Linked DNA regions of Azoarcus sp. CIB. The protein of the gene in region 1 interacts with the protein of each later gene in a pairwise test. Links are inferred from orthologs where the notes say so. Each region holds a gene or a part of one and is shown on either strand. Other genes may lie near its edges.

Region 1 (3,271 bases):
GCGGCAGGCCGTCGCGCGGCGGCACCTTGATGCGCTCCATGAACTCGGCGACGTAGTTCAGCGGGTCGCCGTAGTCGCGCCGCTCGACGAGGCGGTTGCCGGTCAGCAGCAGCGCCGAGCGGCCATACACCTCGATGCGCGTCGAGGCCGCCAGCCCGATCATCGAGTAGCGACCGAAGCGCTCGCCGCCCTGCACCGATTCGAGCAGGTAGGAATACGGTTCGTTGGCGAGCTTCAGGTAGATCGACAGCGGCGTGTCGAGGTCGGCGAAGGTTTCGAGCGTGACCGGGATGCGGTTGTAGCCCTGCGCGGCCAGCGCGTTGAATTCCTGCTCAAGCATGGAGACTCCACGGAAAACGGTTCTATTCGGCAAGGGGTGCGGGCAAGTCGTCGCCCGCGAAGCATTCGCGTATCAGTGGCCCGCAGGCCACGAGCGCCAGCCGCGCCAGCGCAGTTGCGCGGCGACAAACTGGGTGCTTTCCTTTACCGAATCCCGGTTCCTGTAGATCACGATGTCTCGATCGGATGATGGTGTCTTGCGGCGAGTCTTGCCGAGATGCGCCGGAGTTTCACGCCGCTTCGATGCGGTCGAGCGCCCCGGTAGCGATCGATAGTAGCCCATCGCATTCGATGGTGTCCACCGGCATGCCTTCGCTATATCCATAGGTCACGAGCAGCACCGGCATCCCCGCGCCGCGGGCGGCGAGCGCGTCGTTGGCCGAATCGCCGATCATCAGCGCCTGCGGCGACCGCACGCCCAGCAGCTCGCACGCGTGGTGCAGCACCGCGGGGTCGGGTTTCTTCACCGGCAGCGTGTCGCCGCTGACGACCGCAGCGAAATACGGCGTCAGGCCCATGCGCTCGAGCAGCGGCAGCGTGAAGGCCTCGGCCTTGTTCGTGACGCAGGCCAGGCGCAGCTCCATCGCGCGCATCGCCTCCAGCGTCTCGACCACGCCGGGGTAGATGCGCGTGCTGCGACCGTTTACGACGGCGTAATGCCGCCTGAACACGACGACCGCCTGCTCGATCTCCTCCTCGCCCGCCTCGGCATCCTCGGTCATGCAGCGGCGCACGAGGTTGGGGATGCCCTTGCCGACGAAGGAATGGATCTGTTCGAGCGGGCGCGCCGCACGGCCCATCTCGGCGAGCATCAGGTTGGCCGCGTCGGCCAGGTCGTGGATCGTGTCGAGCAGGGTGCCGTCGAGGTCGAACAGCACCGCCCGCACCGGGAAGCGCGCGAGGCTCACTGATCCGCTCACTGCCCGACCTTGGCGAGCTCGGCGCGCAGCGCGGCGATCACGCTGTCGTAACGGTTGGGATCGCTGTCCTGCCCGGCACCGAACACCGCCGAGCCGGCGACGAAGGTGTCGGCACCCGCGGCGGCGATCTCGGCGATGTTGTCGACCTTCACACCGCCGTCGATCTGCAGCTGGATGTGGCGTCCGGTGGCCGCCTCGTAGGCATCCAGCCGCTCGCGCGTCGCGCGCAGCTTGGCGAGCGTGCCGGGTATGAACTTCTGCCCGCCGAAGCCGGGGTTCACGCTCATCAGCAGCACCATGTCGATGTTGTCGAGCGCGTGGTCGAGGTAGTGCAGCGTGGTGGCCGGGTTGAACACCAGGCCCGCCTTGCAGCCGTGGTCGCGGATCAGCGCGAGCGTGCGGTGGATGTGGTCGGAGGCTTCCGGGTGGAAGGTGATCACGTTGGCGCCGGCCTTGGCAAAGTCGGGGATGATGCGGTCGACCGGCTTCACCATCAGGTGCACGTCGATCGGCGCCGTGGTGTGCGGGCGGATCGCTTCGCACACCAGCGGGCCGATCGTGAGGTTCGGCACGTAATGGTTGTCCATCACGTCGAAATGGATCCAGTCCGCGCCGGCGGCGATGACGTTGCGCACTTCCTCGCCGAGGCGGGCGAAGTCGGCCGAAAGCAGGCTGGGAGCGATGCGGTACATTGTCGTGTTCTCCTGTTGGGCTGGCGCGATTCTAACCGCTCAGGCAACCCGCGCGCCCTCGGGGTTCCCCCCGATCGCGACAGCTCATCGCACGCACACGCGCCGCACCTGCTCCATGTCGGTGACGCCGGCCAAGACCTTCTCGATGCCGTCCTGGCGCAGCGTGCGCAGGCCTTCCGCAAGCGCGAGCGCCAGCAACTGCGCGACGCGCGCGCGCTCCTGGATCAGTCGCTTGACCTCGTTCGAGGCGACCATCAGCTCGTGCAGGCCGACGCGCCCGCGATAGCCGCCGTTGCACTCGGTGCAGCCCACCGGGCGGTACAGCGTGAATTGGCCGTCGGCATCGCCATGCTCGGCCTTCAGCCGGGCCAGCACCGCCGCGCGCGCCGCCGCCGGATCGGCCTGAAAATCCGGCGTCCCCACCATGTCCTCGCAGTACTCGTCGAGGATCTGCTGCACCTCGGCGTCGTCCGGCCGATAGGCCTCCTTGCACTTGCACAGGCGCTTGGTGAGGCGCTGCGCGAGCACGCCGAGCAGCGCGTCGCCGAAATTGAACGGATCCATGCCCATGTCGAGCAGGCGCACGATCGATTCCGGCGCGCTGTTCGTGTGCAGCGTCGAGAACACGAGGTGGCCGGTGAGCGAAGCCTCGATGCCGACCGAGACGGTCTCCTTGTCGCGCATTTCGCCGACCATGATCACGTCCGGGTCGGCACGCAGGAAGGAGCGCATCATCGTCGCGAAATCCAGCCCCGCCTTGCGGTTCACCTGCACCTGGCGCAGGCCCTTCTGCGTAATTTCGACTGGATCCTCGGCGGTCCAGATCTTGGTCTCGGGCGTGTTGATGTGCCCGAGGATGGAATGCAGCGTCGTCGTCTTGCCCGAGCCGGTCGGGCCGCACACGAAGAACAGGCCGTAGGGCTTCACGATCACCGATTTCAGGCGCGCGAGGTTGTGCGGACTGAGCCCGAGCTTGTCGAGCGGCAGCGGTTCGCTGTTGGCGAGCAGGCGCATCACGACGTCTTCCATCCCGCCCGCGGTCGGCACCGTGGCGACGCGCAGCTCGATGTCGAGCGGCGCGAACTTGCGGAACTTGATCTTGCCGTCCTGCGGCCTGCGGCGCTCGGAGATGTCGAGGTCGCACATGATCTTGATGCGCGTGACGAGCGGGTTGCGGTAGCTCGCCGGGATCTGGATGTAGGGCACGAGCGTGCCGTCCTTGCGGAAGCGGATCAGCGTCTTTTCCTTGCCCGGCCGCGGCTCGATGTGAATGTCCGAGGCGCCCTGGCGGTGCGCGTCGATGATGATCTTGTTCACGAG
Region 2 (3,161 bases), 2.0 Mb from region 1 along the record:
GCAGATTGCCGACCGAACGCGGCCGGTCAGCCTCGCGGTGCTCCAGCCGGGCGACCTCGTATTCTTCAACACGATGAACCGACCTTACTCCCACATGGGCATCTACATGGGCGAAGGCAAGTTCGTGCATGCGCCATCGAGCCGCGGTCGCGTGCGCGTCGAACGGCTCGACAGCCCCTATTTCCGATCCAGATTCGACGGCGCCAGGACGCTCCTGGCGGACAGTTGAACAAGGCGGCCCGGGCGCCCACAACCCGGGGCGGCGCTGCACCCGCCGACGCTGACAGGAAGCATCTCATCAAACCTTCGGCAGGAGCAGAACCATGCATACACGTAAGATCAACGAGGTCATCGCCGGCCGCCCCATCCTCACGGGTCCCGCCCACCTCACTGTCAGCGACGCCGCGCGCCTCATGGCCGAAGCCAAGGTCGGATCGATCATGGTCACCGAAGGCGGCAATCTCATCGGCATCTTTACCGAACGCGACGCCCTCGTCAGAGTGCTGGCCGCAGGTCTGGATCCTCAGACGACGCCGATCGCCCGCGTGATAACCTCGCGCGTGATGACCGCAACGCCCGAGATGCCGCTCGGCCACGCATTGCACCTGATGTTCGAAGGCGGGTTCCGCCACGTGCCCATCGTGGACAACGGTCGCCCCGTAGGAATGGTGTCGGCGCGTGATGCGCTCGGACCCGAGCTCGTGGAATTCGAGGGCGAGCTGCTGCAGCGGGAAGCGATCGCCGAAGTGCTCTGAGCAGGCCGCACGCCCCGGAGGGAGCCGCCGTCAGGGCTTCTGCCGGGGGGTGTGAACGAAGACTTCGCCGGGCTTGGTCAGCCCGAGCTCGAAGCGTGCGCGTTCCTCGATCGCTTCGTTGCCGGACTTCAAATCGCGCACTTCGGCCTCCAGGCCCGCGTTGCGCTGTTCCAGTGCGCGGTTCTTCTCGCGCTGCTCCTGCAGCTGACGGTCCACGTCCCATACCCGCAGCCAGCCGCCCTTGCCCAGCCAGAGCGGGTACTGCAGGAGTGCCACCAGCAGGACGAGGATGACCAGAGGCCAGCGCATAAGGATGAAAATCTGCTCGTAATCAAAAGAAGGCCGGCGAATTCATCGCCGGCCTTGTGCATCGAATCAATGCGGACGGCCCTCGCGGGCCGCCGCCGACCGCGGAACGCTTAGCGCACGCGCAGGTTGTAGAAGGCGCGACGGCCCGGGTAGCTGACGGTATCGCCGAGATCTTCCTCGATGCGCAGCAGCTGGTTGTACTTCGAGATACGGTCGGAACGCGACAGCGAGCCGGTCTTGATCTGCATCGCGTTGAGGCCGACCGCGATGTCCGCGATCGTCGAGTCCTCGGTCTCGCCCGAACGGTGCGAGATCACAGCAGTGTAGCCAGCGCGCTTAGCCATCTCGACTGCGGCGAAGGTTTCCGACAGCGTGCCGATCTGGTTGATCTTGATGAGGATCGAGTTGGCGATGCCCTGGTCGATGCCCTGCTCGAGGATCTTCGTGTTGGTCACGAACAGGTCGTCGCCGACGAGCTGGATCTTGCGGCCGAGCTTGTCGGTCAGCGTCTTCCAGCCGGCCCAGTCGTTCTCCGCCATGCCGTCCTCGATCGACACGATCGGGAAACGGTCGGCCAGCGTCGCGAGATAGTCGGCGAAGCCTTCCGAGCTCAGGGTCAGGCCTTCGCCCGCGAGGACGTACTTGCCGTCCTTGTAGAACTCCGACGCCGCGCAGTCGAGTGCCAGCACCACCTCGCGGCCCGGCTCGTAACCGGCGGCCGAGATCGCGTCCTGGATCATGTTAAGGGCTTCCTCGGTGCTGCCGACGTTCGGCGCGAAACCGCCCTCGTCGCCGACGGTCGTCGGGTAGCCCTTCTTGTCGGTGAGCTTCTTCAGGTGATGGAAGATCTCGGCGCCGCAACGCAGCGCCTCACGGAAGCTGGTCGCGCCGACGGGCATGATCATGCATTCCTGGATATCCAGGCTGTTGTTGGCATGCGCGCCGCCGTTGATGACGTTCATCATTGGCACCGGCATCGCCATCGGGCCCGAACCACCGAAGTAGCGGTAGAGCGGCAGGCCGGCCTCTTCGGCGGCAGCCTTCGCGACGGCCATCGACACGGCCAGCATCGCGTTGGCGCCGAGGCGCGACTTGTTCTCGGTGCCGTCGAGCTCGATCAGGGTCCGGTCGATGAAGGACTGTTCCTCGGCGTCGAGGCCGATGATCGATTCCGAGATCTCGGTGTTGACGTTCTCGACCGCACGCAGGACGCCCTTGCCCAGGTAGCGCGCGGCGTCGCCGTCACGCAGTTCGATGGCTTCGCGCGAACCGGTCGAGGCGCCCGACGGCACCGCCGCGCGGCCCATCACGCCGGATTCGAGCAGAACGTCCGCCTCGACGGTCGGGTTGCCGCGCGAATCCAGAATTTCGCGGGCAATGACATCAACGATTGCACTCATGGGTATTCCTGTCCTTCCAGGGGTCAAAAATGGGTTGATCGAAACGCAGGCAGCCGCTTCAGACGGCCAGTTCCATGAAGCCGTGGCGCTTCACCAAGCTGTCGATGTCCTTCAGCGTCGCCAGCAGCGCCTTCATCTTCGGCAGGGGCCACGCATTCGGGCCGTCCGACAGGGCCTTCGCCGGATCGGGATGAGTTTCCATGAACAATCCCGCCACGCCCACCGCCACGGCCGCGCGCGCCAGCACCGGCACGAACTCGCGCTGTCCGCCCGAGGCCGTGCCCTGCCCGCCCGGCAGCTGCACCGAATGGGTCGCATCGAACACGACCGGGCAGCCCGTTTCGCGCATGATCGCAAGGCTGCGCATGTCCGACACGAGATTGTTGTAACCGAACGATGCACCGCGTTCGCACACCATGATGGTGTCCGCACCGCCGTTGGCCTCGCGCGCCTTGTCGACGACGTTCTTCATGTCGCCGGGGGCCAGGAACTGCCCCTTCTTGATGTTCACCGGCTTGCCGCTGGCGGCGACCGCATGGATGAAGTCGGTCTGGCGGCACAGGAAGGCCGGGGTCTGCAGCACGTCGACGACGGCCGCCACGGCCGGGATTTCCTCGATCGCGTGCACGTCGGTCAGCACCGGCACGCCGAGCTGCTTGCGCACGTCGGCGAGGATCTCGAGCCCCTTCTCCATGCC

The links.
Region 2: the proteins of rpe (region 1) and eno interact in binary tests that used the Escherichia coli proteins (3 or more experiments, as listed by UniProt). The link is inferred for Azoarcus sp. CIB from one-to-one orthologs.

The regions. Positions count from the first base shown.
Region 1 is NZ_CP011072.1:4,187,543-4,190,813, forward strand. The notes cover bases 104-3,055. They hold rpe (ribulose-phosphate 3-epimerase), read right to left. Parts: upstream 1,952-3,055; coding sequence 1,256-1,951; downstream 104-1,255. Other genes in these bases: trpE (anthranilate synthase component I), read right to left, coding at 104-340; AzCIB_RS18720 (phosphoglycolate phosphatase), read right to left, coding at 570-1,247; AzCIB_RS18730 (GspE/PulE family protein), read right to left, coding at 2,036-3,055. Also shown: more of trpE, read right to left, coding at 1-103; more of AzCIB_RS18730, read right to left, coding at 3,056-3,271. UniProt on the Escherichia coli protein: Catalyzes the reversible epimerization of D-ribulose 5-phosphate to D-xylulose 5-phosphate.
Region 2 is NZ_CP011072.1:2,202,697-2,205,857, forward strand. Bases 320-3,161 are described here. They hold eno (phosphopyruvate hydratase), read right to left. Parts: upstream 2,465-3,161; coding sequence 1,175-2,464; downstream 320-1,174. Other genes in these bases: AzCIB_RS09745 (CBS domain-containing protein), read left to right, coding at 324-755; ftsB (cell division protein FtsB), read right to left, coding at 786-1,064; kdsA (3-deoxy-8-phosphooctulonate synthase), read right to left, coding at 2,523-3,161. In the rest of the region: AzCIB_RS09740 (C40 family peptidase), read left to right, coding at 1-229. UniProt on the Escherichia coli protein: Catalyzes the reversible conversion of 2-phosphoglycerate (2-PG) into phosphoenolpyruvate (PEP). It is essential for the degradation of carbohydrates via glycolysis.